DNA from 2 places in the Gottfriedia sp. S16(2024) genome. Region 2 is predicted to be linked to the other one. Evidence: a T-box and tRNA genes for the amino acid it is inferred to sense, from the RefSeq annotation. Region 2 holds a T-box; the other holds one or more tRNA genes.
What was found. A T-box is a leader RNA that pairs with one kind of tRNA and senses whether it is charged. The one in region 2 lies ahead of AB1282_RS16255 (glycine--tRNA ligase), so its partner is inferred to be a tRNA-Gly.
Positions count from the first base shown of each region.

Region 1: it encodes a tRNA-Gly, which carries the amino acid that the T-box ahead of AB1282_RS16255 (glycine--tRNA ligase) is inferred to sense. The anticodon was not compared.

Region 1 covers NZ_JBFLUO010000001.1:1,141,768-1,145,250, forward strand. Annotated here, with positions in the region: rRNA gene AB1282_RS05425 (16S ribosomal RNA) at 1-1,361, opposite strand, end outside; tRNA gene AB1282_RS05430 (tRNA-Ala) at 1,444-1,519, opposite strand; tRNA gene AB1282_RS05435 (tRNA-Pro) at 1,529-1,605, opposite strand; tRNA gene AB1282_RS05440 (tRNA-Arg) at 1,611-1,687, opposite strand; tRNA gene AB1282_RS05445 (tRNA-Leu) at 1,700-1,786, opposite strand; tRNA gene AB1282_RS05450 (tRNA-Gly) at 1,795-1,869, opposite strand; tRNA gene AB1282_RS05455 (tRNA-Leu) at 1,892-1,974, opposite strand; tRNA gene AB1282_RS05460 (tRNA-Lys) at 1,996-2,071, opposite strand; tRNA gene AB1282_RS05465 (tRNA-Thr) at 2,080-2,152, opposite strand; tRNA gene AB1282_RS05470 (tRNA-Val) at 2,156-2,231, opposite strand; rRNA gene rrf (5S ribosomal RNA) at 2,237-2,352, opposite strand; rRNA gene AB1282_RS05480 (23S ribosomal RNA) at 2,475-3,483, opposite strand, start outside.
Region 2 covers NZ_JBFLUO010000001.1:3,454,037-3,457,519, reverse strand. Annotated here, with positions in the region: gene AB1282_RS16260 (Bax inhibitor-1/YccA family protein) at 1-542, opposite strand, end outside; gene AB1282_RS16255 (glycine--tRNA ligase) at 670-2,055, opposite strand; T-box leader at 2,136-2,315, opposite strand; gene AB1282_RS16250 (hypothetical protein) at 2,527-2,961, shown strand; gene AB1282_RS16245 (ABC transporter ATP-binding protein) at 3,206-3,483, opposite strand, start outside.

The sequences.
Region 1 (3,483 bases), 2.3 Mb from region 2:
GCGATTACTAGTGATTCCGGCTTCATGTAGGCGAGTTGCAGCCTACAATCCGAACTGAGAATAGTTTTATGGGATTAGCTCCACCTCGCGGTCTTGCAACCCTTTGTACTATCCATTGTAGCACGTGTGTAGCCCAGGTCATAAGGGGCATGATGATTTGACGTCATCCCCACCTTCCTCCGGTTTGTCACCGGCAGTCACCTTAGAGTGCCCAACTAAATGCTGGCAACTAAGATCAAGGGTTGCGCTCGTTGCGGGACTTAACCCAACATCTCACGACACGAGCTGACGACAACCATGCACCACCTGTCACTCTGTCCCCGAAGGGAAAGCCCTATCTCTAGGGTTGTCAGAGGATGTCAAGACCTGGTAAGGTTCTTCGCGTTGCTTCGAATTAAACCACATGCTCCACCACTTGTGCGGGCCCCCGTCAATTCCTTTGAGTTTCAGTCTTGCGACCGTACTCCCCAGGCGGAGTGCTTAATGCGTTAACTTCAGCACTAAAGGGCGGAAACCCTCTAACACTTAGCACTCATCGTTTACAGCGTGGACTACCAGGGTATCTAATCCTGTTTGCTCCCCACGCTTTCGCGCCTCAGCGTCAGTTACAGACCAGAAAGTCGCCTTCGCCACTGGTGTTCCTCCAAATCTCTACGCATTTCACCGCTACACTTGGAATTCCACTTTCCTCTTCTGCACTCAAGTTTCCCAGTTTCCAATGACCCTCCCCGGTTGAGCCGGGGGCTTTCACATCAGACTTAAGAAACCGCCTGCGCGCGCTTTACGCCCAATAATTCCGGACAACGCTTGCCACCTACGTATTACCGCGGCTGCTGGCACGTAGTTAGCCGTGGCTTTCTGGTTAGGTACCGTCAAGGTGCCAGCTTATTCAACTAGCACTTATTCTTCCCTAACAACAGAGCTTTACGACCCGAAGGCCTTCATCGCTCACGCGGCGTTGCTCCGTCAGACTTTCGTCCATTGCGGAAGATTCCCTACTGCTGCCTCCCGTAGGAGTCTGGGCCGTGTCTCAGTCCCAGTGTGGCCGATCACCCTCTCAGGTCGGCTACGCATCGTCGCCTTGGTGAGCCGTTACCTCACCAACTAGCTAATGCGCCGCGGGCCCATCTATAAGTGATAGCCGAAGCCATCTTTCAATAAAGGAACAGGAGTTCCTTTATGTCATCCGGTATTAGCTCCGGTTTCCCGAAGTTATCCCAGTCTTACAGGTAGGTTGCCCACGTGTTACTCACCCGTCCGCCGCTAACTAACGGGAGCAAGCTCCCATTAGTCCGCTCGACTTGCATGTATTAGGCACGCCGCCAGCGTTCGTCCTGAGCCAGGATCAAACTCTCCATAAAAGTTAAGTTTAAATCTTGTATTGCTCAAAAAACTAATAATTGACGTTTACTTCATGTTTTGTTTAGTTTTCAAAGATCATCTTGGTGGAGCCTAGCGGGATCGAACCGCTGACCTCCTGCGTGCAAGGCAGGCGCTCTCCCAGCTGAGCTAAGGCCCCTTATTGAAATGGTCGGGAAGACAGGATTTGAACCTGCGACCCCCTGGTCCCAAACCAGGTGCTCTACCAAGCTGAGCCACTTCCCGTAATATGGCGCGCCCGAAAGGACTCGAACCCATAACCTTTTGATCCGTAGTCAAACGCTCTATCCAATTGAGCTACGGGCGCATATTATAAAAATGGTACCGAGGGCCGGACTCGAACCGGCACGGGGTCAACCCCCGCAGGATTTTAAGTCCTGTGTGTCTGCCATTCCACCACCCCGGCAGTATATATGGAGCGGAAGACGGGGTTCGAACCCGCGACCCCAACCTTGGCAAGGTTGTATTCTACCACTGAACTACTTCCGCATATACTGATTAACAAGATAAATGGTGCGGGTGAAGGGACTCGAACCCCCACACCGAAGTACTAGATCCTAAGTCTAGCGCGTCTGCCAATTCCGCCACACCCGCAAATATTTTCTTTTTAGAAAATGGTGAGCCATGAAGGATTCGAACCTTCGACCCTCTGATTAAAAGTCAGATGCTCTACCTACTGAGCTAATGGCTCATAAAGAGTGCCGACTAGAGGACTTGAACCCCCAACCTACTGATTACAAGTCAGTTGCTCTACCAATTGAGCTAAGTCGGCATATGGTGGAGGATGACGGGCTCGAACCGCCGACCCCCTGCTTGTAAGGCAGGTGCTCTCCCAGCTGAGCTAATCCTCCATCAAACCAAGCGACGTTCTACTCTCACAGGGGGAAACCCCCAACTACCATCGACGCTGAAGAGCTTAACTGCCGTGTTCGGTATGGGAACGGGTGTGACCTCTTCGCTATCATCACTTGATTCATTTTCTTTAGGACATTAATTATTATATCAAAATATCTACTAAAGTCAATAACTTTTTTGAAGTTTTTTTATAATAATTTTTGTACCTTCAAAACTAGATAATGTCATTATCAAACTTGTTAGTTAAGTCCTCGACCGATTAGTATCAGTCAGCTCCACGTGTCACCACGCTTCCACCTCTGACCTATCAACCTGATCGTCTCTCAGGGGTCTTACTAGCTTAACGCTATGGGAAATCTCATCTTGAGGGGGGCTTCATGCTTAGATGCTTTCAGCACTTATCCCTTCCACACATAGCTACCCAGCCATGCTCTTGGCAGAACAACTGGTACACCAGCGGTGTGTCCATCCCGGTCCTCTCGTACTAAGGACAGCTCCTCTCAAATTTCCTGCGCCCACGACGGATAGGGACCGAACTGTCTCACGACGTTCTGAACCCAGCTCGCGTACCGCTTTAATGGGCGAACAGCCCAACCCTTGGGACCGACTACAGCCCCAGGATGCGATGAGCCGACATCGAGGTGCCAAACCTCCCCGTCGATGTGGACTCTTGGGGGAGATAAGCCTGTTATCCCCGGGGTAGCTTTTATCCGTTGAGCGATGGCCCTTCCATGCGGAACCACCGGATCACTAAGCCCGACTTTCGTCCCTGCTCGACTTGTAGGTCTCGCAGTCAAGCTCCCTTATGCCTTTACACTCTTCGAATGATTTCCAACCATTCTGAGGGAACCTTTGGGCGCCTCCGTTACTCTTTAGGAGGCGACCGCCCCAGTCAAACTGCCCACCTGACACTGTCTCCGAGCCGGATAACGGCTCTAGGTTAGAATTTCAATACAGCCAGGGTAGTATCCCACCGACGCCTCCACCGAAGCTAGCGCTCCGGCTTCTCAGGCTCCTACCTATCCTGTACAAGCTGTACCAAAATTCAATATCAAGCTGCAGTAAAGCTCCACGGGGTCTTTCCGTCCTGTCGCGGGTAACCTGCATCTTCACAGGTACTATAATTTCACCGAGTCTATGGTTGAGACAGTGCCCAAATCGTTACGCCTTTCGTGCGGGTCGGAACTTACCCGACAAGGAATTTCGCTACCTTAGGACCGTTATAGTTACGGCCGCCGTTTACTGGGG
Region 2 (3,483 bases):
ACAAATATTCCTATTGGACCAGATTGATGGATGTATGGAATTGGAACATGGAAAAGTTGAAGGACCATCGTTAATAAATAAAATAAAAATACACCGATTGTTAAGCCGAAAACAATTGATCTAAAACGGTGCGTTACTTTTACAAGTCCCGTAGCATAACAAATTAATGTTCCTGCAATAATTGCAATTGTTAATAACACTGCTTGTAGGACAATCATTCCATATGACGCTTCGTAAACAGCTGAAATATTTCCAATTAGAATCCCTTCAACTGCTGCATAAATAGGTGTAGTAATCGGCGCAATTCTAGGAGAAAAAGATGTTACTAACCCAATAATGAATGCAACAATTAAACATCCAATAAACACTTTAGAATTAAGTGTTCCAGTAGCCGTTAAATAATATGAGTATCCTGCTGTTGCGATTAGTAAGATTAATGCGATTATTGTTTTACCAATTGTCCCGCCCATCGTCATCGCTTTAGCAGAATGTCTTGATTTCGCTAATTGTTCAGAATTTAAGATAGGATTTGAACTTCTCATTTAAACTCCTCCTTTATTTTATACCTTTATTTTACCATTTTTAGTAAATTTCTTAAACTTTAAACAAGCTTTAGTAAAATATATGAAAAAAGATGTCCAAAAGGACACCTTATTTCAAAAAACTAAATTAAAATTTAATTTTATTTGCTAAAAATGATTGTAATTCGCTTATTGCAACACGAGTTTGCTCCATTGTGTCACGGTCACGAACTGTTACTTTTCCGTCTTCAATTGAATCGAAGTCGTATGTGATACAGAAAGGAGTACCGATTTCATCTTGACGTCTATAACGTTTACCAATTGAACCAGTTTCATCAAAATCAACATTGAAATCTTCTGCTAAAGAAGCAAATACTTCTTGTGCATTTTCTGATAATTTTTTTGATAAAGGTAAAATTGCTGCTTTATATGGTGCTAATGCAGGATGTAGACGCATTACTGTACGTGAAGTACCATCTTCTAAAGCCTCTTCTTCATAAGCATCAATTAAAAATGCTAATGTAACACGATCTGCACCTAATGATGGCTCGATACAATATGGTACGTATTTTTCATTTGTAATTGGATCATGATATGTGAAATCTTCTGTTGAATATTCCATATGTTGTTTTAAATCATAATCTGTACGAGACGCAATGCCCCATAATTCGCCCCAACCAAATGGGAATTTATATTCAAAGTCAGTTGTCGCGTTACTATAGTGTGATAATTCATCTGCACTATGTTCACGTAGACGAAGATTTTCTTCATTCATACCCAAAGCTAAAAGCCATTTATTAGCAGTTTCTTTCCAGTAATTATACCACTCTATCTCTTCACCAGGTTTACAGAAGAATTCAAGCTCCATTTGTTCAAATTCACGAGTACGGAACGTGAAATTTCCTGGAGTAATTTCGTTACGGAAGCTTTTACCGATTTGAGCGATACCAAATGGAACTTTCTTTCTCATTGTACGTTGAACATTTTTAAAGTTTACGAAGATACCTTGTGCTGTTTCAGGACGTAAGAAAATTTCATTCGTACTTGACTCTGTAACACCTTGGAATGTTTTAAACATTAGGTTAAATTGACGAATATCTGTAAAATCATGGCTACCACAATCAGGACAAGCAATTTTATGTTCTTCAATTAATTTAGCCATTTCTGAAAATGGAAGACCATCAACGATAATTTCCATACCTTTTTCTTCAAGTGCATTTTCAATTAATTTATCTGCACGATGACGAGCTTTACAATTTTTGCAATCGATCATTGGATCATTGAAGTTACCAATATGACCTGAAGCTTCCCATGTACGTGGATTCATTAAGATTGCTGCATCTAATCCAACATTATATGGACTTTGTTGAACAAACTTTTTCCACCAAGCTTTTTTCACATTATTTTTTAATTCAACACCTAGTGGACCATAATCCCACGTATTTGCTAAACCACCGTAAATTTCAGAACCTGGGAATACAAATCCTCTGTGTTTAGCATGACTTACTACGACATCCATCGATTTTTCTGACATTTCATTTGCCTCCAATTTTCAATTGTTTTTTGAAAATGCAAGAATGAAATAAAAAAGCTCTCATCCTTAGGCATTTTCTGCCTAGGGACGAGAGCTGTATATGCACCCGCGGTTCCACCCTAGTTGACAATTAAAAAAATTGTCCACTTTAAGAATTAACTCAGGAATGCCTTTCGCTAAAGGTTTTGATTGAGCTCACACCATCCTCAATTCGCTATACAAAATAATCTTTAGGTACTTCTTTCCGTCAACGTTATATGTAATAAATAATATGTTGTTATTTTAACAAAGTGACATTGATTAAGTCAAATATTATTATGAACATTTATGATAAAAAAATACGGTGAATTTTTTGAATATTTTTGGAAAGCAAACATGTAAAGATAAAACCTTTACAGTATGAGCATTAATTGGTATGATAGAAAAGTTGTTTTATTTATATACCTATACTATCAGAAGGGAGTGCTAGTTTTGAGTAGCAGCATTTTTTTAAAGAAAAAGAAACGTTCAGCAGTATTGCTTGATAAACATCATTCCATTCGTTTATTAAAGACAAACAAAAAGCGAATCGTGAACAAAAGAAACAATAAAATAAAAGGGTTCGAACAATTACTTGTTAGAGAATTAAACGAGGAAATGATTTCAACTTCAAACAGTACGGTAAATGAAATTTCTAAAAATGTAAATGTAAATACAGTAGTGATCGAAGGACTTCCAGTAACATTTCTTCTAAAGCTTGGAAAAGAGTTTTTCTCAGATTTAGAAGCAGTGAAGTACTATTATAATAGTAAACATGAAGATTTTTACAAGAATCGTAGTTTACTAGAGGAATCACTTCAAACTTCAATTAACAATGCTTCAAGTGAAGAACAATTAAAAGTTTCGGAATTTATTTCTAATAAATAATAATTTCATATTAATGAGGGAATCCTTAAGGGGTTCCCTCTTTTTATTAGTGTTGAGAAAATCGTAGTTAAAATCCAACCGATCGAACTGCAAATAAACCTTAGGGAGCAGCAAATAAGTGACTTATCTACATCGATTTACATCAAAAAAGGGATGTTCACTTGTCAGTTGACCTGACTTATGAAACACCCCCTATTTTACTTAATCTATTTTTGATAGTTCGTATTGATTAATTGCAGATTCATTATGCTAAATATGCTTTTTTCACTTCTTCATTATTCATTAATGTCTTACCTTCACCAACCATTTGAATCTCACCAGTTTGAATTACATAGCCACGGTGAGCGATTTGTAATGCTTGGTATGCGTTTTGTTCGACTAATAAGATTGTCATTCCTTGTTTGTTTAGTTGCTCAATGATTTCAAATATTTGTTCAACGATAATTGGCGCAAGACCCATGGATGGTTCGTCTAGCATTAGCAATGATGGTCCCATCATCAGTCCTCTGCCAATCGCTAGCA